DNA from 2 places in the Cupriavidus sp. F041 genome. Region 1 is predicted to be linked to the other one. Evidence: predicted binding sites of a transcription regulator. Region 1 holds the regulator's gene; the other holds the start of a gene.
What was found. Region 1 encodes NrdR, which represses ribonucleotide reductase genes. Its sites were predicted from a motif close to CACNANATNTNGTG; they were not measured.
Positions count from the first base shown of each region.

Region 2: ACZY0R_RS33960 (ribonucleoside-diphosphate reductase subunit alpha) is a predicted target of NrdR. The motif match lies at 9,610-9,623, and genes of this name have one in related genera.

Region 1 covers NZ_JBVASY010000002.1:3,077,096-3,091,680, forward strand. The annotation lists tRNA gene ACZY0R_RS31605 (tRNA-Lys) at 11-86, opposite strand; gene ACZY0R_RS31610 (YeeE/YedE family protein) at 158-1,273, opposite strand; gene queC (7-cyano-7-deazaguanine synthase QueC) at 1,357-2,040, opposite strand; gene ybgF (tol-pal system protein YbgF) at 2,179-2,937, opposite strand; gene pal (peptidoglycan-associated lipoprotein Pal) at 2,956-3,465, opposite strand; gene tolB (Tol-Pal system beta propeller repeat protein TolB) at 3,483-4,811, opposite strand; gene tolA (cell envelope integrity protein TolA) at 5,038-6,198, opposite strand; gene tolR (protein TolR) at 6,214-6,651, opposite strand; gene tolQ (protein TolQ) at 6,695-7,378, opposite strand; gene ybgC (tol-pal system-associated acyl-CoA thioesterase) at 7,375-7,779, opposite strand; ZMP/ZTP riboswitch at 7,942-8,044, shown strand; gene glyA (serine hydroxymethyltransferase) at 8,168-9,415, shown strand; gene nrdR (transcriptional regulator NrdR) at 9,574-10,041, shown strand; gene pilV (type IV pilus modification protein PilV) at 10,222-10,809, shown strand; gene ACZY0R_RS31670 (PilW family protein) at 10,809-11,834, shown strand; gene ACZY0R_RS31675 (pilus assembly PilX family protein) at 11,831-12,454, shown strand; gene ACZY0R_RS31680 (pilus assembly protein) at 12,490-14,585, shown strand, end outside.
Region 2 covers NZ_JBVASY010000002.1:3,595,015-3,609,599, reverse strand. The annotation lists gene ACZY0R_RS34010 (AraC family ligand binding domain-containing protein) at 1-3, shown strand, start outside; gene ACZY0R_RS34005 (LysE family translocator) at 120-776, shown strand; gene ACZY0R_RS34000 (LysE family translocator) at 910-1,530, shown strand; gene ACZY0R_RS33995 (hypoxanthine-guanine phosphoribosyltransferase) at 1,514-2,056, opposite strand; gene ffh (signal recognition particle protein) at 2,136-3,530, opposite strand; gene ACZY0R_RS33985 (cytochrome C assembly family protein) at 3,633-4,565, shown strand; gene ACZY0R_RS33980 (PP0621 family protein) at 4,573-4,848, shown strand; gene ACZY0R_RS33975 (sensor histidine kinase) at 4,845-6,914, shown strand; gene ACZY0R_RS33970 (sigma-54-dependent transcriptional regulator) at 7,015-8,724, shown strand; gene ampD (1,6-anhydro-N-acetylmuramyl-L-alanine amidase AmpD) at 8,717-9,334, shown strand; gene ACZY0R_RS33960 (ribonucleoside-diphosphate reductase subunit alpha) at 9,837-12,779, shown strand; gene ACZY0R_RS33955 (ribonucleotide-diphosphate reductase subunit beta) at 12,862-14,064, shown strand; gene ACZY0R_RS33950 (thioredoxin family protein) at 14,172-14,498, opposite strand.

The sequences.
Region 1 (14,585 bases):
TTCGCAATGCTGGTGGGTCGTGCGTGACTCGAACACGCGACCAACGGATTAAAAGTCCGCTGCTCTACCGACTGAGCTAACGACCCGGAAAAACTGAAGCCGCGATTATAGGAATATCTTGGCCCTAATGTCAACCTTAGCGCGTTAAACGTTCGTGCTAGATCATGCGCTCAAGGCGCCATATCTGGTAGCGGAAGCCCAGCACCGAGCCGGCCAGGATGCCGGCCAGCGCAATAAACGAGCCGATTGCCAGCGTCGACACACCCGACAAGCCCTGGCCGATCGTGCAGCCCAGGGCGGTCACGCCGCCTGCGCCCATCAGGATGCCGCCCACCAGATGGTTGCCAACGTCCTCGGCGCTGCCAAAGCCTTCCCAGCGGAAGGTGCGCGTGACCAGCGCATAGGCGGCGGCCCCGGCCACCACGCCGAACACGCTGACGACGCCAATGGTCAACACCTTGCTCTTGTCGCTGAACATCATCAGCCAGTCCAGCGTATAGGCATACGGAGCGACGAAGCTCAGGCTTTCCATGCGGCCGCTATTGGTGCCCACGAACAGCTCTTCGAGCGTGTTGGGATCTTCGGACACATAGCCAATATGCCCCGAGACGTACCACATCGCCACGATGATGAGCCCCACCGCAATGCCGCCCAGCAGGTTATCGAAAGTTCGGAAGCCGCGTCCGGCCAGCGCCCAGATCACCAGCGCTCCGCCCAGCACCAGCCCGATGCCAAGCTGCAGGGTGCCACGCGCCATGCCGCTGGCATGCGCCAGCACCGAGGGCAGGTCCTGCGTGGTGGGCAGCGTGAGCGTCACCGCATCGACGGTATTCAAGCGAATCACGCCGAACAGGCCGCGCAACGTCATATAGGCGGACAGCCCGAGGAATACGAATACCACCAGCGATTTCAGGTTGCCCGCGCCGATGCGCACCAGGGTCTTGCTGCCGCACCCCGAGGCCAGCACCATGCCGAAGCCGAACATCAGCCCGCCCACCAGCGCGGAAAGCCAGCTAAGCCTGCTTGCGGCATAGATGGTCTTGGCGGGATCGATGTAACCGCCCGCCGCCAGCCCGGCGGTGCCGATCATGGCCACGCCGATGGCGAGGCCCCACATGCGCATGCGGCTCCAGTCGCCCATGTTGACGATGTCGGAGACCGCGCCCATGGTGCAGAAGTGCGTGCGCTGGAGCACCACCCCAAACAGGAAGGTCAGGATGAAGGTGCTCGCCAGTATGGTACGGCTGAGCGCTGCGAGATCAATATCGGGCATGAGTGTCCGGTGGGGGAATCGGAACGGGTGTGTACGGCGTCAGGGTTGAGTGCGCGCGAGCGCGCGCTCTTGTTGCGCAACCGTCAGGCGGCGCCCTGGTAGCGGGTTGGATCGGGCACGCCGGCGGCCTCGAAACCGGCGCGGCGGATGCGGCAGGAGTCGCATACGCCGCAGGCGCGGCCGTCGTCGTCGGCCTTGTAGCACGACACCGTCATGCCGTAGTCCACCCCGAGCCTGACGCCGGCGCGGATGATCTCGCCCTTGGTCATGTCGATGATGGGCGCGTGCACGCGGATGCGCTCGCCTTCCACGCCGGCCTTGGTGGCCAGGTTGGCAAGCGTCTCGTAGGCCGAAACATACTCGGGCCGGCAATCCGGATAGCCTGAGTAATCGACCGCGTTGGCGCCGAAGAACAGGTCGCGGCCGCCAACGGCCTCGGCCCAGCCCAGGGCCAGCGAGAGCATGATGGTATTGCGGGCCGGCACATAGGTGACCGGAATCCCGCCGACCGCGCCGTCGGTGGGCACGTCCAGGCTATCGTCGGTCAGCGCCGAGCCGCCGAAGCGGCGCAGGTCGAGGTCGATGATCTCGTGGCGCACCGCGCCCAGGGCCGCCGCCACGCGCTTGGCTGCCTCCAGTTCCGAGGAATGGCGCTGGCCATAGCGCATCGACAGCGCATAGGTCTCGAAATCCTGTGCATTGGCCATGGCTAAGACGGTGGCGGAGTCCAGGCCGCCGGAAAGCAGGACGATAGCGCGTTTTTTCATGAAGGCAGGGGGCGGCGCCTGGCGGCGCCACGCAAAATTCGGGGCGAATTGCGTATTTTAGCGCGACCACGACAAAAGGCCCGCGGATGCGGGCCTTTTGTCTTTCGTCTGCCACCGGCGCCCTGCCAGCGCGGCGCCTTACTTCAGCGTCTTGAGGCGATTGGTCGCCGCCTGCGCGCCCTCGGTGCCGGGGTATTTGGCTACCACCTGCTCCAGGGTCTTGCGGGCCGCGGGCTTCTGCCCCGATTCGATCTGGTTGTTGGCGATGGCGATCAGCGCATCCGGCACCTTGGGGTGATCCGGATAGGCCTGCACCAGGTTCTGCAGCACCGTGGTGGAACGGCTGTAATCCCGCTGCGCATACAACGAGTTACCTAGCCAGTATTGCGCCAGCGGCACATACGGGCTCTGCGGGTACTTCTTGATGAAGGCCGAGAACACGTTGCCGGCACCCTTGAAGTCCCCGGTCTGGAACTGCTTGAGCGCGGCATCGTATTCGGTCTTCTCGCCGGGTTGCGACAGGCCTTCCCGGCCATCCACGGTGACCTGCTGCGGCTCGAATTTCTTCAGGCGCGCATCGAGGTCGGCGTAGTAGTCCTTCTGCTGTTTCTGCAGCGTGGCCACCTCATTCTGCAACATCTCGTTCTGGCCGCGCTGCCGCGCCACTTCCTGCCGCAGGCCCTCGAGCTGGTTCTGCATGTCGAGCTGGGCGCGGCTGTTCTGGTCGATGCGCTGCGATGCCGTTGCCTGGAAACCGTTGAACTGGTCCCGCATGGTCACGATGGCTTTGCGCGCCTCGTCATCGTCGAACACCCCGGCCCGCGCCTGCGCAACATGTAGCAGGCTGGCGCAGGACATCGCAGTAAGCAATACCAACTTGGAGACGCGTGCTTTCATGAGTTGGCTATCCGCAGATTAGTACGTAATGTCCGCGCGACGGTTTTCCGCCCACGAGGCTTCGTCATGGCCGGTTGCCTTGGGCTTTTCCTTGCCCAGGCTGACGGCTTCCATCTGGCTTTCCGGCACGCCCAGCGAGGACATGGAACGGCGCACGGCCTCGGCACGCTTCTGGCCCAGCGCCAGGTTGTACTCGCTGGTACCGCGCTCGTCGGTGTTGCCCTGGATCAGGATGCGGCGGCCCTTGCTGGCGGCAAGGTACTTGGCGTGCTCGGACAGCATGCCCTGGTAGTCGGACTTGACGCTGTAGCTGTCGAAGTCGAAGTACACGCTGCGCTTGGCCAGCGGGCTGTTCGGGTCGTTCAGCGGATCGCGCGAGACGTCCACCGGCGCCACGGCTCGGGCGTCGGTCGAAGGCGTGCCCTTGCCACCGGCACCGGCGGTGTCGTCCAGCTTGACGCCGGAGCTGCAAGCGCCGAGGGCCAGCAGGGCGGCAACGGCAAGGGTTTTGGTCATCATTTGGGTCATGGCTAGGAACTCCTCGTTTATTGCATGAATGGTCCCCAGGACGGCTCGCGAACCTCGCCGGACTGGAGCGACAAAACCTGCCGGGTACGCCCGTCAGTGGACACTGCCGCCAGCACCGAGCGACCTCCCACCCGGGTGGCATAAAGAATGTACTTGCCGTTGGCGGCGAAGCTCGGCGCCTCGTCGTTGGCGGTGTCGGTCAGCGACGTGACATCGCCATTGCCGAGATCCATCAGCTGCAGCTTGAAGCCGCCGTTGCGGGTGATATAGGCCAGTTGCTTGCCGTCAGGGGAAATGCGCGGGCTCACGTTGTAGCTGCCCTTGAAGGTCACACGCTGGGCTGCCCCGCCCTCTTCCCCGCTGGCCGGCATGCGGTAGATCTGGGGCGCGCCGCCGCGATCGCTGGTGAAGTAGATGCCGCGGCCGTCCGGCGCGTATTGCGGCTCGGTGTCGATGGCGCTGCTGCGCGTGAGGCGCTTGAGGCCGGAGCCATCTGCGTTGACCTGGTAGATCTGGGTATTGCCGTCGCGCGACAGCGCCAGCGCGAGGCGTTGCCCGTCGGGCGACCACGAAGGCGCGCTGTTGTTGCCCTTCTGGTTGGACACCAGCGTGCGGCGGCCGCTTGCCAGGTCGTGCACGTAGACCACGGGCTTCTTGGCTTCGAACGACACGTAGGCAACCTTGCTGCCATCCGGCGACCACGAAGGCGAGATGATCGGCTCGTTGCTGGTCAGCGCCACCTGGGAGTTCTGGCCATCGGAGTCCGAGATCAGCAGCTGGAAGCGTCCGCCCACGCGCGAGACATAGGACAGGCGGGTGGCAAACACGCCACGCTCGCCCAGCAGCTTCTCGTAGATGTAGTCGGCGATCTTGTGCCCGGCGACGCGCAACTGGTTCGGCCCGACGGTGAAGGCCAGTCCGCCAAGGCTCTGACCCTTGACGGTGTCGTAGAGGCGGAAGCGCACGTCGTACTGGCCATTGCCGGTCGGGGTCACGCTGCCGGCCACGAAGGCGTCGGCGCCGCGCGACTTCCAGTTGCCAAGGTCGGCATTGGCGGATTCGGCCACGGTGACGCCAGCCGGATCGATATTGCGGAAGCGCCCGCTGCGCTGCAGGTCGCCGCGGATGATGGCGGTGACATTTTGCGGGGCCTGTGCTTCGCCCTGGAAGTTGGCGGTGGCGATCGGGAACTGGCTGGCGCCTACGCCGGTGATTTCAACGTTCAGTTGCGCCTGTGCGCTGCCGGCCGAAAAGGCCAGCGCCACGGCCAGCCAGGCAAACAGGGCGTTCGCGCGGGTGTTGTGCCGCCGTGCGGCTAGCCAAAGGGGGGCCCAAAGCTTTCGCATGCTGCTCCTCAGTCGAGATCAATATTCATCGAGCGCGGCCGGCAAACTGGAAGCCGTGGTACGGGCAAGCATGTCGCATGCCCGTATCGCGTGCACCGGGGGACATTTGCCGGCCGCGTCAGGCAACCTATCATCCTAGCGCCGGGATAGCCCGGCTTCGACGCAGGTTGCAATCTGTTGCAATTCGAAAACACCCGTGCCATCGCTATCGCCACGCTCCCTCGCCTTAGTCGTTCGGCTTGAACGTGATGGTAAAGCTGGCCGGCGCCTTGCCATTCTCGTCGCGGGGCAGCGGGTCCGAGCGCTCGACGGCGCGCAGCACCGCGCTGTCCCAGGCGGCATTGCCGCTGGACTTCGCCAGCCGCGACGACATCAGGGAGCCATCCGGCGCGAGCTGGACGGACACCACCGCGGCCGGATTGCCAGGCACGTCTTCAGTAAATACGATATTCGGCTTGACGCGGCGACGCACGCGGTCCGGGTAGCCTGGCGAAGCCTTGCCGCCCGAGCCGGCGCCGCTGCCCGCGCTGCTGCCGACACCGCCGGCGCCACCGGCGGTACCCGAGCCACCGGCCAGGGCCTGCAGGCGTGCCAGTTCGCCATGGCGCTGGGCATTGGCGGCAGCGTCGCGCTTGGCCTTGGCGTCGGCATCCGCCTTGGCCTTCGCGTTGGCGGCGGCCTTGGCTTCCGCGTTTGCCTTGGCGGTGGCGGCGGCCTTGGCATCGGCATTTGCCTTCGCCTTGGCGTCCGCATCGGCGCGCGCCCTGGCATCGGCCTCGGCACGGGCCTTGGCATCGGCGCGGGCCTTCGCTTCGGCATCCTTGCGCTCCCGCTCGGCCTGTTCCTTGCGCTGTTGATCGTGCTGGATGGCGGCCTGCTTGCGCGCGTCGTCCTTGCGCTGCGTCTCCTTCTTCTGATCTTCTTTCTTCTGCTCCTCGCGGCGTTGTTCTTCGCGGCGCAGGTCTTCCTTATGCTGGGCTTCCTTGCGGGCCGCCTCCTGGCGCTCGGCTTCCTGGCGCGCGCGCAGGTCGGCCTGCTTGCGCGTCTCCTCGCGGGCGGCGGCTTCGGCCTGGCGGCGCTTTTGCTGCTGGAGGGCGATCTCGGCGTCTTCTTCGGCGCGCGACTTCACTGCCGGCGCGGGCGGCGCGGGGCGCGCCTGCTCCACCGGCACAGGTGCGGGCAGCGGAGCCGGAAGCGGCATCGGCGCGGGGGTTGCGGGGATCTCGTCCCAGAGTTCGGCTTCGGCGCCGACGGGCGTGCTGCTCTGCCAGTGCACGCCAAAATACAGCACGATGCCAAGCAGCAGGTGCATGAAAACCGCGAGCAGGAAGGAACGCAGGGTTCCCCGCTCCGGGGCCGGCTGATAAGGATAGGCGGCGGTCTTCATGGCGGGCGGCGGTGCTTACTTGGGCTTGACCATCAGGCCGACGCGCTTCACGCCATCGGCCTTGAGCACCGACATCACGTCGAGCACGGCCTCGTACTTGACCGAGCGGTCGGCAGCGATCACCACCGGCTGGTCGGGATTCTCGTTCTGGCGCTGGCGCACGAAATCGATCAGGCCCTGCTTGTCGAGCTTGCGCTCGAAGGCATTGCCGGCGCCATCCTTGCCGCGCGCGGTGAGCGCGCCGTCTTCATGCACGGTAACGACGATGGGCGGCGCTTTCTGCTGCTGCGTGGCATTGGCCACGCTGGGCAGATCGACCACGGCAGGGTTCACGATCGGTGCGGCCACCATGAAAATGACGAGCAGCACCAGCATCACGTCGATGTAAGGCACGACATTGATGTCGGCGCTGGCCCGGCGGCGCGAGCCGCCGCGGCGCTGTATCGCTGCCATTGCAGGGTTCTCCTTGACCGATGACGTTGGTGGCTTCGGCGCTTTAGCGGGTCTGCCGTTGCAGGATATTCAGGAATTCTTCCATGAAGCTCTCGAAACGGATGGCCAGGCGATCCACTTCGGTGGCGTAGCGGTTGTACGCGATCACGGCAGGAATCGCCGCAAATAGACCGATGGCGGTGGCGACCAGCGCCTCGGCAATGCCGGGCGCAACCGCGGCAAGCGTCGCTTGCTGCACGTTGGACAATCCGCGGAAGGCGTTCATGATGCCCCACACCGTGCCGAACAGGCCGATATAAGGACTGACAGAGCCCACCGAGGCCAGGAACGGAAGATGCGATTCCATCACATCCATCTCGCGCTGGTAGGCCGCACGCATGGCGCGCCGGGCTGCGTCGAGCAGCGCCCCGGCGTCGTGGTTGCGCTCACGCGCCTTCAGGTACTCGCCCATGCCGGACTCGAAGATCCGTTCCAGCGCGCCCGTGCTGTGGCGATTGTTGGCCGCGCTCTGGTACAGCGCCTGCAGGTCGCCGCCAGCCCAGAAGTCGCGCTCGAAGCCCTCGGTCTGGCTGCGCGCCGAGCGCAGCGAGAAATGCTTGCGGAAGATATATGTCCACGAAAACAGGGACATCACCAGCAGCAGGGCCATGACGGCCTGCGCCAGCACACTGGCGTGTAGCACCAGCGAAATGATCGACAGGTCTTGCGTGACGGTCACGGGATTCATCGAGCGGTCTTGATGGTTGCTAGAACGGGAGCGGGAATGGGCGTCGGGCGAAATGTGTTGCGATCGACACATCCAACCCGGATGGCGCCGGTAGCCAGCAATTGCTCACCACGCCAGGCTTCCTGGGCGAATTGGACAGACGCCGGACCAACCCGTTCAATCCGGGTCCGGATATCAAGCATGTCGTCCAGACGGGCGGGGGCATTGTAGTCCACCGCCGTGCTTCTGACGATGAAGACGACGCCGGTCTCATCGGCCAGCGCTTGCTGTTCGATGCCAAGCGAGCGCAGCCACTCGGTCCGGGCGCGCTCGAAGAATTTCAGGTAATTGGCGTAGAACACCACGCCGCCCGCGTCGGTGTCTTCCCAGTACACCCGCAAGGCCCACACATTGTTGCTCATGGCCGCGATTGTAACGGACAGCCGGCCCCACCCGGTGTATACCCTCACCCGACATTACAACAATTACATTACCTGACAGACTAGCCGTTGACTTTCGGGCAGCGGGCCCTTTCCGCCTTCTTGCAGCGAGCCGGCGCCTCGCGTTAAACTGCCGCCAACCATTCCATCTTGCGCGACTGGCGAAGTCAGTGGGCACTACCACGAGGAAGCGCAAGTTTCTCTGGCGCGATGTATCAAGCGCCTGCCGCTCGCCTGGGCAGCGAATGGGAAGCAGGGTGCGCCCTGCGCCGGACTAGCCACGCTTTCCGGCGCTGGTCGCATGTGCCTTCCCCGCGCGCCCTACCCCGAAGCCGATTCGGATCTCCTTTTTTTCAGACGAGTTTTCGCCATGTTCGAACGCAGCCGCTATACGATCGACCAGATCGACCCCGAGCTTTTTGCCGCTATCCAGAAAGAAGACCAGCGCCAGGAAGAGCACATCGAGCTGATCGCCTCGGAAAACTACACCTCGCCGGCCGTGATGGCCGCCCAGGGTTCGCAACTGACCAACAAGTACGCCGAAGGCTATCCCGGCAAGCGCTACTACGGTGGCTGCGAGTATGTCGACATCGTCGAGCAGCTCGCCATCGACCGCGTCAAGCAACTGTTCGGCGCCGAAGCCGCCAATGTGCAGCCCAACTCCGGCTCGCAGGCCAACCAGGGCGTGTTTTTCGCCGCCCTGAAGCCGGGCGACACCATCATGGGCATGAGCCTGGCCGAAGGCGGCCACCTGACCCACGGTATGGCACTCAACATGAGCGGCAAGTGGTTCAACGTGGTGAGCTACGGCCTGGACGCCAACGAAGACATCGACTACGTTGCGCTGGAAAAGCTGGCACAGGAAAAGAAGCCCAAACTGATCATCGCCGGCGCCTCGGCCTTCGCCCTGCGCATCGACTTTGAACGCATCGCCACGGTTGCCAAGTCTATCGGCGCCCTGTTCATGGTCGACATGGCCCACTACGCCGGCCTGATCGCCGCCGGCGAGTACCCGAACCCGGTTCCGCACGCCGACTTTGTCACCACGACCACCCACAAGAGCCTGCGCGGCCCGCGCGGTGGCGTGATCCTGATGAAGGCCGAGCATGAGAAGGCCATCAACTCGGCCATCTTCCCCGGCATCCAGGGCGGCCCCCTGATGCACGTGATTGCCGGCAAGGCCGTGGCCTTCAAGGAAGCCCTGTCGCCCGAGTTCAAAACCTACCAGCAGCAAGTGGTCAAGAACGCCCGCGTCATGGCCGAAACGCTGACCGAGCGCGGCCTGCGCATCGTCTCGGGCCGCACCGAGAGCCACGTGATGCTGGTCGACCTGCGCGCCATGCAGATCACCGGCAAGGAAGCAGAAAAGGTCCTGGGCGAAGCGCATATCACCGTCAACAAGAACGCCATCCCCAACGACCCGGAAAAGCCCTTCGTCACTTCGGGTATCCGCCTGGGTTCGCCGGCCATGACCACCCGCGGCTTCAAGGAAGAAGAAGCCCGCCAGGTGGCCAACCTGGTCGCCGACGTGCTGGAGAATCCGCACGACCTGGCCAATATCGCCAGCGTGCGCGAGCAAGTGGCAGCCCTGACCAAGCGTTTCCCGGTCTACGGCTGATCCCCCTGCGCCACCCGCCCACGCGCGGGTGGCCGGCAGTCCGCCGCGGCGCGCCAGCGCTGCCGGCGGGCCTTGCCAACCCAGCCCAGCGCAACACAGAATGACAAGACGCTGCACGCGCAGCAAGCGCCCCGGCTCAAACTTCGAGGTGGTCAGGCATGAAATGCCCCTTTTGCGCTCATTCCAATACCCAGGTCCTGGACACGCGCATGTCCGAAGAAGGCGATACAGTCCGCCGCCGCCGCCGCTGCGAATCCTGCGACCGCCGCTTCACCACCTATGAGCGGATCGAACTGTTCTTCCCCGCCATCGTCAAGAAAAACGGCTCCCGCGCGGACTACACCCGCGACAAGCTGAAGGACTCCATGCGCCTGGCGCTGCGCAAGCGCCCGGTCTCCGCCGAGGCCATCGACGCCTCCATCACCCGCATCGAAGAAAAGCTGCTCGCGCTCGGCGAGAAGGAAATCCCCAGCAGCCAGGTCGGGGAACTGGTCATGCGCGAACTGCGCCGGCTCGACAAGATTGCATATATCCGGTTTGCTTCGGTGTACCGGAGCTTTGAAGACGTGTCGGAATTCCGCGACATGCTGGATGAATTTTCAACGTCTACCCCACGAAAGCAGTAGAAAAAGTAACGGGAACGTTGTTTAATCCTTTCCAAATTGTGCCCTAGGCTGCATTCCCATAACTATAGTTCCGCCTGGGTAGTAGTGACAAAACAATAGAACGAAGCCAAAAGAACGAAGTCTTTTCGGACGAGGGTCAGAATGGGTCAGTCAAGCTGTCGGGGGACGGCCGGCTTTGCCATGCTCGAAGCATTGGTGGCAATGGTCGTATTGGCGATTGGCGTGCTCGGGGTCGCCAGCCTGCTCCTCAATTCCTCGCGTTTTTCCCAGCAAGCCTCCTACGATACCGTTGCCATGCAGCTGGCCACCGAAATGGCCGAGCGCATGCGTGCGAACACTGCCGTCTCCGGCGTGGGCGCGGCCGCCGAGGCCCTCACGCCCAACCTGTATTTCATCGACACCCAGACCAGCCAGCTGCCCGCGCTGACGCGTAATCCCTATACGACGGCCTGCGCCAGCACGCTGCTTTCCTGCGCGCAGGACACGGCCCGCTTCGATGTGATCGAGTGGTGGAACCGGGTAGCCGCAGCCCTGCCCGGCGGCCGCGCGGTGATCTGCCGCGATACCGTTGCCTATAACCAGACGTCCGGCTTTTCCTGGGGCTGCACGGCCGCTGCAAGCGGCCGTGTCGACGATGCGCCGATCGTCATCAAGGTCGGGTGGATATCGCGCCTGAGCAGCAAGACGCTGGGGACCGGCGCCGATCTCGCCGACATGAACACGCGGCCGCAGATCGTCATCGTCGCCACGCCCGGCACGGTAAACTGATGCGTACGCTCCGCAAGCCGTACCGGCATGCCCAGTCGGGCATGTCGCTGGTCGAACTGATGGTCGCGATGGTCCTCGGCCTGTTGCTGACACTGGCAGCGACCGCCGTTTATTTGGGCAGCCGCACCAACTACAGCACCATCGACGACACCACCGCGCTCGACGAGAAGGGCCGTTTTGCCCTGGACACCATCGTCCGCATCGTGCGGCAGTCCGCATGGACCAACTACGCCGGCAACAGCGCGCCGGCAACAAACCCGGCCAGCGGGCCCATCGCCCAGGCGCCTGGCGGCATCATGCCGACCACCGTCGCGTTGTCACCCACGATCAGCGGCGTCGACAACTGCGCCAGCCCGGGCCAGGACGCGAGCCTCAACCTGTCGTGCCTGCCGGGCACCACCAACCCCGTGAACAAGAGCGACGTGCTGCAGGTGCGCTTCTTCGGTTCGGGCACGCCGTCGGATCGCACCGTGCCCGACAACAGCATGATCGATTGCTCCGGCAATGGCGTCGCGGAACCACAAGCATGGGAGGACGCGGACCTTGCGCGCGGCTTCGCGCGCTTCTTCGTGGCGCCAGACCCCAACGACCCGAGCGGCAACCCGCAACTGATGTGCGGCTATCGCGCTCGCGATGCATCCAACAAGGAAATCTCGAACACCGCGATCACGTCCGTGCCAATCATCTCCGGTGTTGAGGTGTTCCAGGTGCTGTACGGGGTCGACACCAACAATGACTACATCCCTGACCGCTACCTGCCGGCCACGGATGTGCTGGCGCTGGCCACCAGATGGCAAACCGTCGTGTCGCTGAAGATCGCCCTGGTACTCGTCGGCGACGCCGCGACCAGCCTGGCGCCGGAGGTGCCCACTTTCCAGCTCTTCGGCACGCTCTATGGGGGCGACAGCACCGTCAACAACGCGACCTACAAGCCGACCACGCAGCTACAGCGCATGCGCCGCCAGTACTCGGTCACCGTCCAACTGCGCAACGTCGCAACGTGCCGCACTTGCTCCCCTTCATGAGCGCCCCTCTCAAGCCAGCCGCCCAGCGCGGCATTGCCCTGATCACCGGCCTGGTCATGCTCCTGATGATCAGCATCATGGCCGTGGCCGGCGCACGCCTGGCGATCAACAGCAAACGCATGGCATCCAACCAGCGTGACCGCGACCTTGCAGTGCAAGCGGCCGAAATGGCGCTACAGGATGCCGAGATGGACATCCAGGGTGTCGTTGCCGTCAACGGCCGCTCCGCCCTGTTCTCTGGCAGCAATCCCAACCTGCTGCCTTTCGTCGCCGGCTGCAACACGGGGAGCGCGCCTGGCGCAGCCTTCCAGGGCCTGTGCGCGGCCGTCGACAGCGGCACCCCGAACTGGGAAGCCGTGGACTTTGCGCAGACCGGGGCGAATGCCCGCACGGTGGCCTACGGCACCTTCACCGGACGCCAGTTCCCAACCGCGCCCACGGGCCTGCTGCCCGCCGCCCTGCCCCGCTACATCATCGAGCCGATCCAGGACACATCGCCCGGCGCTTCCGGGAGCCCCGACGCTCCGGTCGTCTACATCTTTCGCGTCACCGCGATGGGCTTCGGTGCCAACACCGCCACCCGCGCCATGCTGCAGTCGTACTACCGGAAGGCTGAATGAATGACCTCGCTCCTGACCTAAGCGGAGATTCTGTGATGACACGCCTATGCCAGATCGCGCTGGCCCTCGTTGTCGCCGGTGCAAGCTTGCTTCCCGCGCCAACGCGGGCGGCCACCGCCTTGACGCCGTCCACGGTGGACATTGCGCAGTCGCCGCTCTACGGACGCAACCAGAATGTCAACCCGAACCTGCTGCTGTCGCTGTCGGTAGAGTTCCCGACGGTGGGCGCGGCGTACCGGACCGGCAGCTACACCCGCGGCACGGAATATGTCGGCTATTTCAACCCGGCCAAGTGCTACAGCTATTCATCCAACGGGTACTTCGAGATCGCCGGCAATGCCAACGCCAATCACGAATGCTCGGGCCAGTACAGCGGCAACTTCATGAACTGGGCCACGGCCTCCGCCATCGACATGCTGCGCTTCGCGCTCACCGGTGGCGACCGGGTGGTGGATACCCCCACGGACACCGTGCTTCAGCGCGCCGTGCTGCAGGATGACTTTTTCAACAGCAGTTCCTACTTTCCCGCCAAGACGCTGACCAAGTCCAGTTCCAGCGTACCTTCCGCGGTGACGCCGTTCGCCACCGATACGCTTTACATCACGTCGTGCAGCAACAAGGTGTTCTTCGGCACCAAGACCGGCAGCGGCGCTTCCTGCAGCAGCCCGGGCAGCTATGCCAACCTCGGCACCATGTATGCCCGCGTCAAGGTGTGCGACGCGAGCGAAGGCAGTTCCCGCACCGACCTCTGCAAGCTCTACGGCACCAACTACAAGCCAGTCGGCGAAATGCAGAAAAACGCCGACCGCGTGCGCTTCGGCGCCTTCGGCTACCTGAACGACAGCTCGGCCACGCGGTACGGCGGCGTGCTGCGGGCCCCGATGAAGTATGTCGGCCCCAAGATGATCGACGGCAACTTCAGCCAGGTCAGCAATCCGAAAACCGAGTGGGATTCCAGCACGGGCGTCTTCGCTGGCAACCCGGAAAACGCCACCGAAGGTATCAGCGGCGTGGTCAACTACCTGAACCAGTTCGGCCGCTCGGGCAAGTACAAGGGCCTGGACCCGGTCAGCGAGTTGTACTACGAGAGCATCCGCTACCTGCAAGGCAAGCAGCCCACACCGGAGGCGATCACTGACCTCCAGACCGCCTACAGAGACGGCTACCCGGTCTATACCAGCTGGTCGGATCCGGTCGTCGCGAAATGCCAGCGCAACTACGTGCTGAGTATCGCCGACATCAATACGCACTGGGATCGCTATGTTTCCGGCAACACCCGCACGACCTATATATCGGGCGGCAAGGCCGTAACCGCAAACGACCCCGTGCGCGCGATCGAGGCCGACGGCTTCGACGTCATGGCCTGGACCAGGAAGGTCGCGGACATGGAGAGCACGACGAACTACGGCAATAGCAAGCCCGACTCCTCGCTGGCCAATATGAGTACGGCCGACACGGGCTCCAGCGGCCACGGTACGTACTATATGGCGGGCGTTGCCTACTGGGCGCACACCTACGGCTTCCGGGCGGATATGCCGTCGCTGCGCGTGACCACCTACACCATCGACGTCAACGAGAACGGCAATGGGACCGTCGGCACCGCGCAGCGCCAGAGCCAGTTGTACCTGGCGGCAAAATACGGCGGCTTCAACGATGTCAACGGCGACGGCAGCCCATTTACCACGTCGGGCGCCAACAATACCGTCGCTAAGAACGACAGCGAGTGGGAAGCGACCCCGACCGGATCCAATGTGCCTGCGACGTGGTTCCTGGCGGGTCAGCCGACCGCCATGATCAAGGCGATTCGCGATATCTTCTCCAAGATCGTCAGCTATGGCGGCACCATCGCCGGCGTCGCGCTCACCTCGTCACGCGTTTCCAGCGGCACCTCTATCTTCGCGCCGGGTTTCGACCAGAACTGGACGGGCAAGCTCTCCGCCTTCGCGCTGAGCAATGACAACGGCATCCAGATCGCAAGCAAGGAAAGCTGGGAAGCCGGCGCCTTGCTCACCGCACGCAGCGGCGGCGCAGGCTCACGCAACATTCTCACGTGGGTGCCCGCCAGCAGCGGCGCGGGTGCTGGCAGCGGCGCGCCATTCGACTGGTCATCCATCAACAGTGCGCAGAAGCT
Region 2 (14,585 bases), 520 kb from region 1:
TGACGCCGCGCGGCTACCAGCGCCGCGCCGGCTGAGCCGCCGCGCGCAATTTTCTCCAATACGCGCCACTACTTCGCAGCTCACACTTCGTGCCCATCACAAGACACGAAAGGACTGGCGTGGACTTTCCCATCGATTCAGGCTTCGGCCAATTTGCCATGGTGGCGGGCGCGCACTTTCTCGCGCTGCTCAGTCCGGGACCCGATTTCTTCCTGGTGGTGCGCAGCACGCTGGTGCATGGCGTGGGACGTGCCAGCGCGGTATGCCTGGGCATTGCACTCGGCAATGGCGTGTTCATCGGCCTCGCCATTGCGGGCCTGGCCGCCACCCGTACCAGCCAGGGCGTGTTCGCGGTGTTGCAGTGGGCCGGCTGCCTGTACCTGGCCTGGCTCGGCTGGCGGTTGCTGAGCGCCCGCGGCGAGACGCGGATGCCGGGCGCTGACGGCCCGCAGGCGCATGGTGCCGGCCACGCCGCCTACGCAGCGCAACTCGCCACCGGCTTTCTCTCCGCGGTGCTCAACCCCAAGAATGCCTTGTTCTACGCCAGCCTGTTTTCCGTGCTGGCTGGCACGCGCACGCCGCTGCCGGTCCAGCTTGGCTACGGTGCCTGGATGTTCGCCATGGTCTTCGGCTGGGACATCGTGGTGGCCTGGGGCGTGCGCCATCCGCTGGTGCGGGCGCGTTTCGCCCGCTCGGTGCGCGGTGTCGAACGGGTCACCGGTGTCATCCTCTGGGGCATCGCGCTGGCCGTGGCAGTCAATGCGGCGAAACCGTGAAGCAGCTGGATGCGGGGTGCCATTGGTGACACGCAAAGGCGTATCGCCAGTTTTCTGGGTAACTGTACCGGTACTGTACTGTTTTCCGTGACTAGACTGCCATCATTCCCTTTTGTATGCGATGGAGTCAGTCATGGCCGTGCCCCAGCTTGTCGCCGGATCCGGCGTGTTTGCCGCGTTCTGCGCGTTCGCCCTTGTTTCCTCGATCACGCCGGGCCCCAACAACACCATGGTGCTGGCCTCGGGCGTGAACTTCGGTTTCGCCCGCACCGTGCCCCATGTGCTGGGCATCAGCGCCGGTTTCGGCTTGATGGTGGCGGTGGTCGGACTCGGTCTGGGATCGCTGTTCGCGGCTTTGCCGTGGACCTGGCAGGTACTTCGCGTCGTGGCTGCGCTCTATCTCACCTGGCTGGCATGGAAGCTGGCGACGTCGGGCAGCGTGCAGGACCAGGAGGTGGGCAAGCCCATGGGGTTCCTGGCTGCGGCCGCGTTCCAGTGGGTCAATCCCAAGGCGTGGGTGATGGCGGTGGGCGCGTGCAGCACCTACGTGCTGCACGGCAATGTCTGGCTGAACGTGTTGCTGCTGTCGGGGTTGTTCGCCGTGATCAACCTGCCCAGCGTGGCGATGTGGGCGGTGTTCGGCTCGGCCTTGCGGCGCTGGCTGGCGCAGCCGCAGGTGCTGCGCCTGTTCAACGTGGCGATGGCGCTGTTGCTGCTGGCCTCGCTGTGGCCGATCCTTAGCGCAAGGCCCTGATGGTGGGCAGGTTGCGCCAGTAGCCGTGGGCGTCCATGCCGCAGCCGAAGACATAACGCTCCGGCACGGTGAAGCCGCAGAAATCCGGGTGCATGGGTTTGGGTTTCTGCAGCACCTTCTCGCACAGCACGGCCGCGTAGACGGCGGTGGCGCCCATGTCCATGATGCGCTGGCGGATGGCGGCCATGGTCTCGCCTTCGTCCAGGATGTCGTCCAGCACCAGCACCGTACGGCCCTTGACCGACTCGCGAGGCGCCACGCGCCATTGCATCTCGCCGCCCACCGTCTTGTTGTTGTAGCGCGAGAGGTGGATGTAGTCGAATTCCAGCGGGAAGGTCAGCTTGGGCAGCAGCATGCCGGTGAAGACCACCGCGCCGCCCATTACCGACAGCACCAGCGGGAAGGTGTCGCCCATCTTTTCCGTGATTTCGCCGGCCATGCGGTCCAGCGATTCCTGGACGGCTTGCGCGCTGACGATTTCCTCGGAGTTGGCCCACAGTTCGCGGGCCTGTTCGACGGTCATCATGATGTGGATCCTGTCTCTGTCTTGATCTTTTGCGGGTGAAACGGCGGCGCCGGGAAAGGGCACCGCCACGCCGGATGGCTTAGCGGTTGAAGAGTCCCTTCATGCCGCCCTTCATCGCGCCCATCGAGCGCATCATCTTCATCATGCCGCCGCCCTTGAGCTTCTTCATCATGCTCTGCATCTGGTCGAACTGGTTGAGCAGGCGGTTGACTTCCTGCACCGGCACGCCGGCGCCGGTGGCGATGCGGCGCTTGCGGCTGGCCTTGATCAGTTCCGGCTTGGCGCGCTCGGCGGCGGTCATGCTGTTGATGATGCCTTCCATGCGGCGCACCTGCTTTTCGGCCACGTCCATGTTGGCGCCCTGGGCTTGCTGGGCGAACTGCGCCGGCAGCTTGTCCACCAGGCTGCCCAGGCCGCCCATCTTCTTCATCTGGCCGATCTGGGCCTTGAAGTCCTCGAGGTCGAAGTCTCCTGTCTTCTTGATCTTCTTGGCCAGCTTCTCGGCGGCTTCCATGTCCACGCCGCGCTGGGCTTCCTCGACCAGGGCGAGGATGTCGCCCATGCCCAGGATCCGCTGGGCCATGCGATCGGGGTAGAAGGGCTCCAGGCCATCGAGCTTTTCGCCAACGCCGACGAACTTGATCGGACGGCCGGTGATGTGGCGCACCGACAGCGCGGCACCGCCGCGCGCATCGCCGTCCAGCTTGGTCAGCACCACGCCGGTCAGCGGCAGCGCGTCATGGAAGGCACGCGCGGTGTTGACCGCGTCCTGGCCCAGCATGGCGTCGACGACGAACAGGGTTTCGACCGGCTTGATCTCGGCGTGGAGCGCGGCGATTTCCTGCATCATCGCTTCGTCGATGCCCAGGCGGCCTGCCGTATCGACGATCAGCACGTCGTGATAGTGCTTGCGGGCCCAGTCAACCGCCGCGCGGGCGATGTCCACCGGCTTCTGGTCCGGCTCGGAGGGGAAGAAGTCGGCGCCGACCTGCTCGGACACAGTCTTGAGCTGGGCGATAGCGGCGGGACGGTACACGTCGCACGACACCGTCAGCACTTTCTTCTTCTTGTTTTCCTTGAGCCACTTGGCCAGCTTGCCCACGGTGGTGGTCTTGCCCGCGCCCTGCAGGCCGGCCATCAGGATGATGGCGGGCGGCTGCACCGCCAGGTTCAGCTCGCCGCTCTTGTCGCCGGCGGCCAGGCTTTCCTCGCCACCGATGACGGCGGTCAGCTCGCGCTGCACCACGCCCACCAGGGCCTGGCCCGGTGTCAGGCTGGACACCACGTCTTCGCCGAGTGCCTTTGCCTTCACGCGGGCGATGAATTCGCGCACGACGGGCAGGGCGACGTCAGCCTCCAGCATGGCCAGGCGTACCTCGCGCAGCATTTCGGCGGTATTGGCTTCGGTCAGGCGAGCCTCGCCGCGCATGGTCTTTACGACCCGCGCCAGGCGTTGAGTGAGATTGTCCAGCATGGCAGAAGTCCGGGGGATAGGGCTTGATCGAGGCTTGTGCGGGCTCGGGACCCGGCTCAAGCGGGGCGCCACCGGGACGGGGCGCTAAGGTAAACTGTGCAAATGGCCATTGTACTGTATGCCTTGACGGCACTTCTCTATTGCGGCCTGGCCTATCACGGCTGGGCGACGCGCAACCCGCAGCTATCGGCTGCCGGCGCCGGCGGCGCCATCGGGGGCGCGGCGACCACCGTGCTGCTGCAGGGCGGCGGGGGCGCCGGCGGGCGCGGCGAGGACCGCCCGGCCTGGTGGCATGTGCTGATGCTGGCCGCGGTGGCAAGCCACGGCCTGCTGCTGCACGAAACCATTTTCCCGGCCGACCGCATGGTGTTCGGCTTTGCCTTCGCGCTGTCGGCCATGTTGTGGCTGGGCGTGGGCATCTACTGGATCGAGAGCTTCTTCTTCTCGCTGGCCGGCCTCGGCCTGATCGTGATCCCGGTGGCGATGCTGGCCAGCCTGATGCCGCTGGCCTTTCCCGGTGCGCAGATCCTGGGCTATGCGGCGCGGCCGTTGTTCAAGCTGCACTTCATCATCGCCAACGTGGCCTACGGCCTGTTCACGCTGGCGGCCTTCCATGCTTTCCTGATGCTGCTGGCCGAACGCCGCCTGCACGGTTTCAACCGCTCGCCCCAGATCGGCCAGGCCAGCGAGCCGGCGCAATGGATAGGCCGCTGGCTGGACCTGCTGCCGCCGTTGCTGACGCTCGAAAAACTGCTGTTCCGCCTGATCGGCGCCGGCTTCGTGCTGCTGACGCTGACGATCCTGTCGGGCCTGCTGTTCTCCGAGCAACTGTTCGGGCGGGCCTTCCGGCTCGATCACAAGACCGTCTTCGCGCTGCTGTCGTGGGCGATGTTCGCCGGCATCCTGGCCGGACGTACCTTTTATGGCTGGCGCGGGCGCACCGCGCTGCGCTGGGTGATCGCATCCTTCGGCATCTTGCTGCTGGCCTATGTCGGCAGCCGCTTCGTCATCGAAGTCATCCTGCACCGACTCTGAGGCCGGCATGGCACGCATCTTCCTGGTCCTGGCCGTGGTGCTGGGCTTCTTCTGGTGGCTTCGCCAGCGCGCCGAGGCGCGCCAGCGGGAGGATCGCGCCGCCCGGCATGGTTCCGCGCAAGGGTCGCAAGCCCGCACCCAGCCCGCGCAGGAACCCATGGTGCAGTGCGCGCAATGCGGCGTGCACCTGCCGCTGGGCGAAGCGATCGCCTATCGCGGCCTGCACTACTGCCGGCGCGCCCACCTGCCGGCCGACAGCGATCCGGACGGCCCGGCCGCATGAACGGAAGCGCCTCATTCTTGTCCCGCCTGAATGCCTGGCGCGGCGTCATCGCGATGTGGCGCCAGCCGGAGCCTCCCGATTTCCACTGGCGCCTGCTGCGCTATTTCAGCTGGACGCGGCTGGCGGTGGCCGTGCTGCTGCTGGGCTACACCTGGCTGCCGGCGCAGCGCGCCGATACCGAGCGGGCCGGGCAGGGGCTGGGCAATGGCTTGGCCGCGCTGCCCCTGTCCGTGCCTTATGTCGGGGTGGCGCTGGCGATGGTGATCGCGACGCTGTGGTGGCGCCACGGTTTTCACCTGCGGGTGCGCTTCCAGGTGCTGGCCGACCTTGTCCTGCTGGGCCTGATCTTTTACGCGCAGGGCCACCGCGGCGAGGGGGTGGCCATGATCTTCCTGCTGCCGGCGTTGCAGGCCGGCGCGCTCACCAGCCTGTTGTTCGCGCTATTCACCGCGGCGGTCTCGGCGCTGGTGGTGATGAGCGCCCCCTTCGCGCAGACCCTGCTGCTGCGCCAGGCGGACACTGGCCTGCTGGGCTCGGGTCTGTATGGCCTGGTCTTCATGATCGCGGCCTCGCTGATGTACCTGCTGGCCAACCGCCAGCTTGCGCAGGAGCGGCTGGCGCTGGCGCGCGAGCAGGAGCTGCGCCTGCAGCAACTGGTCAACCGGCTGATGGTCAACGACATGCAGGATGGCGTGATGCTGCTGCGCGCCAACGGCGTGGTGGTGGCGGCCAACCCGGCCGCGGTGGTGCTGTTGGGCGTGCAGCCCGCCGAACGGGGCAAGCAGACGTCCTCGCCGGCCACCGGGCGTGACGCGCTGTTCGACCTGCGCCAGATTCCCCGCCTGCAGCCGCTGATGGAGATGCTGCGCGACTGGGTGCGCAGCAAGGATGACGCGCCGCGCATCCTGCAATTGCTACCGCTGCCTTCGCGGCCCTCCTCGGGCCAGGGCCCCATCCTGCATACGCGGCTGCGGCTGCGCTTCCTGCTGCCGGGGCTGGCCAGCCTGCGCTCGACCTTTGCTTCCTCGCTGTCGGTCTCACTCGGGGCGCAGAACGCCATGAACACCGGCACCTGGAACGACCTGTCGCCCGAGGCGGCGGCGCGGCTGCGCCTGGCCATCGCGCAGAGCGAGGCCATGGCCTGGCGCCCGGAGGACGAGGCCCTGCTGCGCAGCGAGATGCGCGATACGGTGCTGGTCCACATCGAGAGCTGGGAACGCATCGCCGAGCAGGTGCAACAGGAAAAACTGGCCGCCATGGGGCGGCTGGTGGCGAGCGTGGCGCACCAGATCCGCAATCCGCTGGCGGCCATCAGCCAGGCCAGCGAACTGCTGGCCGAGACCAGCCGCCGGGGCGTGCGTCCCGGCGAGGCGGGGCGGCCCGAAGGCGATGTGGATGCCCGGCTGCTGCGCATCATCCACGACAATGTGCGCCGGCTCGACCAGGTGGTGTCGGACGTGCTGCAGATGTCGCGCCGCCCGCGCACCGAGCGCTCCGCCGTGGACCTGAACCAGGCCCTGCCCGAGATCGTCGGCCGCTGGCGGCTGGAGATGCGTTCGCGCTCCGCCAACGACGATCCGGTGGGCGCGCGGCGCGTGCCGCGGCCGGCGGAAATCAACGCCAATGCCGTGCGGCTCACGGTGGATGTGGCGCGCCCGGTCATCTTCGATCCGTCGCAGCTGCAGCAGGTGCTTGGCAACCTGCTCGACAACGCCTGGCGCTATTGCAGCCGCCTGCCCGGCGCGATCCGGCTGCTGGCCCACGCGCTGGACCAGCACCACGTCGAGCTGATCATCTGGAACGATGGCGTCGAGGTGTCGCGCGAGCACCAGCGCACGCTGTTCGAGCCATTCTTTACCAGCAACGCCCAGGGCACCGGCCTGGGCCTGTTCATGGCGCGCGAGCTATGCGGCGCCAACGACGCCCAGGTACGCTACGGTACGATTTCGCTTGACGCGCTGCTGGCGCAGACCGGCATGCTGGCGCCCGCGGCACGCGATACACTGCCGGCCAAGGCCTTTGTCCTGACCCTGCGCATCGACGCGCCGGACAACGCGGGCGGCTGAGCCGCGCTGCCGCCGCCGCGAACGGTTGGCCAGACCGTCAGCCAGGCCGCCGCGCGCCAATGCACCGATTCCACTTCGCCAGACCGCCAGACGCAGACCCATGCCCCTCAAGACGCCAGGCCCCGATCCGATTCTCGTCATCGACGACGAGGCCGACCTGCGAGAACTGCTCGATATCTCGATCCGCCGCATGGGCCACGACGTGGTGCTGGCTGGCTCGCTGGCGGAGGCGCGCCAGCAGCTTGCCGCGCGCCGTTATAGCCTGGTGCTGACCGACATGCGGCTCGGCGACGGGCTTGGCATCGATATCGTGCGCCAGCTATCAAGTGCGCCGGAACGGGTGCCGGTCGCCGTGATCACCGCCTACGGCAGCGCCGACAACGCCGTGGAGGCGCTCAAGGCCGGCGCGTTCGACTATATCGCCAAGCCGGTCTCGCTGGACCAGCTGCGCAGCCTGATCCTCAATGCGCTGGGACGCCAGCAGCGTGACGGCGCCGAGGGCGCCGGCGCGGCCGTGCGGGAGAGCGCGGACCGCGCGGCCAGCCTGCTGCCGGGCCATTCGCCGGCCATGCATGAGGTGCGCCGCTCGCTGTCCCGGCTGGCGCGCAGCATGGCGCCGATCGTGATCAGCGGCGAGTCCGGCAGCGGCAAGGAGCGCGCCGCGCGCGCCATCCACGCGGTGAGCGCGCGCGCCGCGCATCCCTTTATCGCGGTCAATTGCGGCGCCATCCCCGAAACCCTGATGGAATCGGAGTTCTTCGGCCATGTGAAGGGGGCCTTCACGGGCGCCGACGCCGAGCGCGGCGGTTTCTTCCAGGCCGCCAACGGCGGCACGCTGCTGCTCGACGAAGTGGCCGATCTGCCGCTGGCGATGCAGGTCAAGCTGCTGCGCGTGCTGCAGGAGCGGCGCGTGCGCAAGATCGGCGCGAGCCGCGAAGAGAGCGTGGACGTACGGGTGCTGTGCGCCAGCCACAAGGATCTCTCCGCGATGGTCGCGTCCGGCCAGTTCCGCCAGGATCTGTTCTACCGGCTCAACGTGCTGGCGCTGCGCGTGCCGACGCTGCGCGAACGGCACGAGGATATCCCGGTGCTGGCGGGAGCCATCCTGGAGCACCTGGCGGTGCGCTACGGCGATCCCCATCCCAAGCGGCTTTCGGCGGCCGCGCTGCAACGCCTGTCCAACTATTCGTTCCCCGGTAACGTGCGCGAACTAGAGAACCTGCTGGAGCGGGCCTATGCCTTCGCGGAAGGCGAAAGCATCGAGGTGGACGACCTTGGCCCGCTGGATGCGGGCACGGGGTATTCGGCCGTGCCGCGCCCGCCTGCCTCTGTGTCTTCGGCGGACGCGGCGCCCTGGGCGGCGCCTGTTGCCTACCCAGGGGCCGGCGCGCCACCGCCGCTGCCAGCTGCGCCGGCAGCGCCGTCCGGTCTCCGGCCCGATCTCCAGCCTGAAGCGTCGCCGGAATCCCGATCCGGCGTGCACGCGGCTGCGCTTTCGCAGCCCGCTGCGCCAAGCCTGGGCGATGGGGCGGGAGCGGCTTGCCGCGCGACATTCCCGATCGACCTGACCGGCTGCCTGGAAGCGCTTGAGCGCGACCTGATCCAGCAGGCGCTGCAGCAGACCGGTTTCAACCGCACTGCCGCCGCGCCGCTGCTGGGCCTGAGTTTCCGGCAATTGCGCTACCGCATCCAGCAACTTGGCATCCGCGAGGGCCGCGACGATGCGGCCGACGGTGCCGACGCCAGCGAAGCGATGCGCGACGGCCCGATGGGTGGGCTGCTGGCCGCCGATGGAGAGCGCGATGCCTGAGCACGACAATGGCAAGATCGCGTCCGGGCCTGGATTCCACCCGGATCCGGCCGGCTGGGTGCCCGCGGCGCGCCGCGTACCGTCGCCCAACTTCGACGCCCGGCCCGCGCACATGCCGGTCGACCTGGTGGTGATCCACAATATCAGCCTGCCGCCGGGGCAGTTCGGCAGCGGCGATATCGAGGCCTTCTTCCAGAACCGCCTCGACCCGTCCCGCCATCCTTTCTTCGCGACGATCCATCAGGTGCGGGTTTCGGCGCATTTCCTGGTGACGCGGGAGGGCGAACTGGTCCAGTTCGTTTCCTGCCTGGACCGTGCCTGGCATGCCGGCCAGTCCGAGTTCTTCGGCCGGCCGCGTTGCAATGACTTTTCCATCGGCATCGAAATCGAAGGCAGCGACGACCAGCCTTTCGCGTTGGCCCAATACCACACCACCTCCGCACTGGTGCGTGCCCTGCTCGGCGCTTATCCGGTGCGCGCGGTGGCGGGGCACAGCGATATCGCACCCGGACGCAAGACCGATCCCGGCCCGCATTTCGACTGGGCCGGCTTTGCCGCCGCCGCTGGCGTGGCTCCGGGGCAGTTGCCCTACCGCAAAGACCAGCCTTGAAGCAAGCCTCAATTGCGGGGCCTAGGGGATAGCGTGGATATGGGGAAAACCCTGATAAAGTCCGCGCCTATCGGAGCTGCCAGCCCAATCAAAAAAATTTCGCGTCACAGTGCGGTAACGCACCGTCGGGCGGGATCCCTTGAGTCGCTTGGGCTGGCGGGTATGGCGCAGCGCCGCATGCTGCGCCCGCACCAGAATTCGCGCCAAAAAAGCGCTTGTCAAGACTGGTGAATCCGCTCCGTTTCACTATACTTAGTCCAGTTTTTCGCATCGACCACTAGATCTAGTGGTGCTTTCGGGGAGCCGGCCTAGGTGTGCAGTTTCCGCCGCAACAATGGCTGCGGTCCGCCGAAGGGCCGGCGCATCACAAGAGTCCCAGCAGAATCCAGCAATAGCAGCGTGCCCTCCCGGGTAAGACCGGCCGGCGTGTCAGAGCCTTTTTGCGCATTTTGCCCGGGACTCTTTGTCACTCATAAAACACGGGTCAGAACAGGAGTTCCTCATGCAGACAGCCCAGAACGACATTTCCACCGGCGCCGCCGCCGCCGGTGCAGCAGCGAATCCGCAGTCGAGCCCCGCTACTGCCGGCGCTGGCAGCTACCAGGATTACAAGATCATCCGCCGCAACGGCGCCGTTGTGGCGTTCGAGCCGAGCAAGATCTCGGTTGCGGTGACGAAGGCCTTCCTCGCCGTCAACGGCGGGCAGGGTGCCGCTTCGGCGCGTGTGCGCGAAGTGGTCGAGCAAGTGACCCAGAACGTGGTCCGCGCCCTGCTGCGCAGCCGCCCCAACGGCGGCACCTTCCATATCGAGGACGTGCAGGATCACGTGGAACTGGCGCTGATGCGCTCGGGCGAGCATGAAGTGGCCCGATCCTATGTGCTGTACCGTGAAAAGCGCACCCAGGAGCGCGCCCAGGCCAATGCCCAGGCAGTCGCCCGCGTGCAGGAAGGCGGCGTCACGTTCAACGTGACCGATGGCGGCGTGGCCCGCGTGCTGGACCTGAACGCGCTGCATGGCCTTATCGACAACGCCTGCTCGGGCCTTGGCGACGCCGTGAGCGCCGAGCCGATCCTGAAGGAAACACTGAAGAACCTGTACGACGGCGTGCCGATGACCCAGGTCTACGACTCCGCCATCCTGGCCGCGCGTACCCTGATCGAGAAGGACCCGGCATACAGCCAGGTCACCGCGCGTATCCTGCTGCACACCATCCGCAAGGAAATCCTGGGCGCCGAAGTCACCCAGACCGAAATGGTGTCGCGCTACGCCGAATACTTCCCCAAGTTCATCGCCCGCGGCATCGAAGCCGAGCTGCTGGACGAGAAGCTGGCCACCTATGACCTGGCCCGCCTGGGCGCGGCACTGGACGCCCAGCGCGACTTCCAGTTCAACTACCTGGGCCTGCAGACCCTGTACGACCGCTACTTCCTGCACATCGACGAAACCCGCATCGAAATGCCGCAGGCATTCTTCATGCGTGTGGCGATGGGCCTGGCGCTGGGCGAGAAGGACCGCGAAGCACGCGCCATCGAGTTCTACCAGCTGCTGTCGTCGTTCGACTTCATGTCGTCCACGCCGACCCTGTTCAACTCGGGCACCCGGCGCTCGCAGCTGTCGTCGTGCTACCTGACCACCGTGTCGGACGACCTGGAAGGCATCTACGAAGCGCTGAAGGAAAACGCGCTGCTGTCGAAGTTCGCCGGCGGCCTGGGCAACGACTGGACCAACGTGCGCGCCCTCGGCTCGCACATCAAGGGCACCAACGGCAAGTCGCAAGGCGTGGTGCCGTTCCTGAAGGTGGTGAACGACACCGCCGTGGCGGTCAACCAGGGCGGCAAGCGCAAGGGCGCGGTCTGCGCCTACCTGGAAACCTGGCACCTGGACATCGAGGAATTCCTCGAGCTGCGCAAGAACACCGGCGATGACCGCCGCCGCACCCACGACATGAACACGGCGAACTGGATTCCCGACCTGTTCATGAAGCGCGTGATGGAAGGCGGCGAGTGGACCCTGTTCTCGCCCGCCACCTGCCCGGACCTGCACGACCTGGTCGGCAAGGCCTTCGAGACCGCTTACCTGGGCTATGAAGCCAAGGCCGCCAATGGCGAGCTGAAGCTGTTCAAGAAGGTCCCCGCCATGCAGCTGTGGCGCAAGATGCTGGGCATGCTGTTCGAGACCGGCCATCCCTGGATCACCTTCAAGGATCCTTGCAACATCCGCAGCCCGCAGCAGCACGTGGGCGTGGTGCACAGCTCCAACCTGTGCACGGAAATCACGCTCAACACCAACGACAGCGAAATCGCCGTGTGCAACCTGGGTTCGGTGAACCTGGTTGCCCACCTGAAGCAGCAGGCCGACGGCACCCAGGTGCTCGACCACGCCAAGCTCGAGAAGACCATCCGCACCGCGATGCGCATGCTCGACAACGTGATCGACATCAACTACTACGCCGTCGAGAAGGCCCGCAACTCCAACCTGCGCCACCGTCCGGTCGGCATGGGCATCATGGGCTTCCAGGACTGCCTGCACATGCTGCGCCTGCCGTACGCCAGCGACGCCGCCGTGCAGTTCGCCGACACCTCGATGGAAGCGGTGTGCTACTACGCCTACCGCGCCTCCAGCGAGCTGGCCGAGGAACGCGGCCGCTACAGCACCTATGAAGGCTCGCTGTGGGATCGCGGCATCCTGCCGCAGGACTCGCTCAAGCTGCTGGCCGAAGAGCGCGGCGGCTACCTGGAAGTGGATCACTCCTCGACCATGGACTGGGACAGCCTGCGCGCGCGCATCAAGCAGCACGGCATGCGCAACTCGAACTGCATCGCGATCGCGCCGACGGCAACGATCTCGAACATCATCGGCGTGTCGGCCTGCATCGAACCGACCTTCCAGAACCTGTACGTCAAGTCCAACCTGTCGGGCGAGTTCACGGTGGTCAACGACTACCTGGTGCGCGACCTGAAGGCGCGAGGCTTGTGGGACGAAGTGATGGTCGCCGACCTGAAGTATTTCGACGGCAAGCTGGCCCGCATCGACCGCATCCCGCAAGACCTGCGCGATATCTACGCAACGGCCTTCGAAGTCGAGCCGAGCTGGCTGGTGGAAGCCGCCAGCCGCCGCCAGAAGTGGATCGACCAGGCTCAGTCGCTGAACATCTACATGGCCGGCGCCTCGGGCAAGAAGCTGGACGACACCTATAAGCTGGCCTGGCTGCGCGGCCTGAAGACCACGTACTACCTGCGCACGATGGCAGCCACCCACGTGGAGAAATCCACCGTGTCGCGCGGCTCGCTGAATGCCGTGTCGTCGGGTAGCGACGGTGGCATCGGCGCCGCCGGTATCGACCAGGCCGCCGCCTCCGCACCGGCCATGCCGGAAGCCGAAGGCGCGGTCTGCACGATGCGCCCGGGCGACGCTGGCTTCGACGAGTGCGAAGCCTGCCAGTAAGTCATTACCTGCCGGCCCCCTCGCCGCGCCGCTGCGCCGCGAGGGCCACGGCAAACCAAAGCATTCCACGGAGAACCACACCATGCTGAGCTGGGACGACGACGTTCAAGCCACCCCGCAGGCTGCCCCGCAGCCCGCGCCGAATCCCACCGCCACGCCTGCCGCCGCACGCTCTGTCGACCAGCACGGCGTGCTGCCGCCGGCCGCCACGCAGCCGGCCGGCACGGGTATCCTCGGCAACCTGCCGGCGTCCGACGCGCCGACGGACCGCCGCGTGAATGCCGCCGACAAGCGCGTCATCAACGGCTCGACCGACGTCAACCAGCTGGTGCCGTTCAAGTACAAGTGGGCCTGGGAAAAATACCTGGCCGGCTGCGCCAACCACTGGATGCCGCAGGAAATCAACATGTCGCGCGACATCGCGCTGTGGAAGGACCCGAACGGCCTGACCGAAGACGAGCGCCGCATCATCAAGCGCAACCTCGGCTTCTTCGTCACCGCCGACTCACTGGCCGCCAACAACATCGTGCTGGGCACCTACCGCCAGATCACCGCGCCGGAATGCCGCCAGTACCTGCTGCGCCAGGCCTTCGAGGAAGCGATCCACACGCACGCCTACCAGTACATAGTGGAATCGCTCGGCCTCAACGAAGCCGAGATCTTCAACGCGTATCACGAAGTGCAGTCGATCCGCGACAAGGACGAGTTCCTGATCCCGTTCATCGACACGCTGACCGACCCGGCCTTCAAGACCGGCACGCCGGAGAACGACCAGAAGCTGCTCAAGTCGCTGATCGTGTTCGCCTGCATCATGGAAGGCCTGTTCTTCTACGTGGGCTTCACGCAGATCCTGGCGATGGGCCGCCAGAACAAGATGACCGGCGCCGCCGAGCAGTACCAGTACATCCTGCGCGACGAATCGCTGCACTGCAATTTCGGCATCGACCTGATCAACCAGATCAAGCTCGAGAACCCGCACCTGTGGACCGCCGAGTTCAAGGAAGAGATCACCGCGCTGTTCAGGAAGGCCGTGGACCTCGAATACCGCTACGCCGAGGACACCATGCCGCGCGGCGTGCTGGGCCTGAACGCGCCGATGTTCAAGGGTTACCTGCGCTTCATCTGCAACCGCCGCTGCCAGCAGATCGGCCTGGAGCAGTTGTTCCCGAACGAGGAAAACCCGTTCCCGTGGATGAGCGAGATGATCGACCTGAAGAAGGAACGCAACTTCTTCGAGACGCGTGTGATCGAGTATCAGACGGGTGGGGCGTTGTCCTGGGATTGAGAGTCGTCGTCGTTGTCATGTTGTTGTCGCGCGCGGCATGGCGTGACGCATGAACAAAAAAGCTCCTTCGGGAGCTTTTTTGTTTTGGTGCCGCATCAGGATGAAGACTACCCGTCGATCCGTGCCAACGCCTCTTCAATCGCCCCCGCATCACCCGGCCGCACCAGCCGCGCGACCTCCAGGCCATCGCGCATAAACACCAGCGTGGGCCACAGCCTGACCCTGAACGAGCGGCCCAGCGGCTTGCCGCTGCCGTCCTCGATCTTGATGTGCCGGACTGCCGGATGGGCGTTCATCGCGCTGGCCAGGTGGGGCTGGGCCCGCACGCAGTGGCCGCACCACGGTGCGCCGAATTCGATCACGGCCGCCCCTTTCATCTCGTCGATCTCGGCCCGCGCCGGTTCGCGCGCAGCGTACACATCGGTCATCGTCATAGTCAGTCCTCTCGTCTGCCGGATCTCCGTTTGCGAATTGTAATTCTTGCGAACGCGGCATCGCACTGCCGACTGCCAGCCGATTGG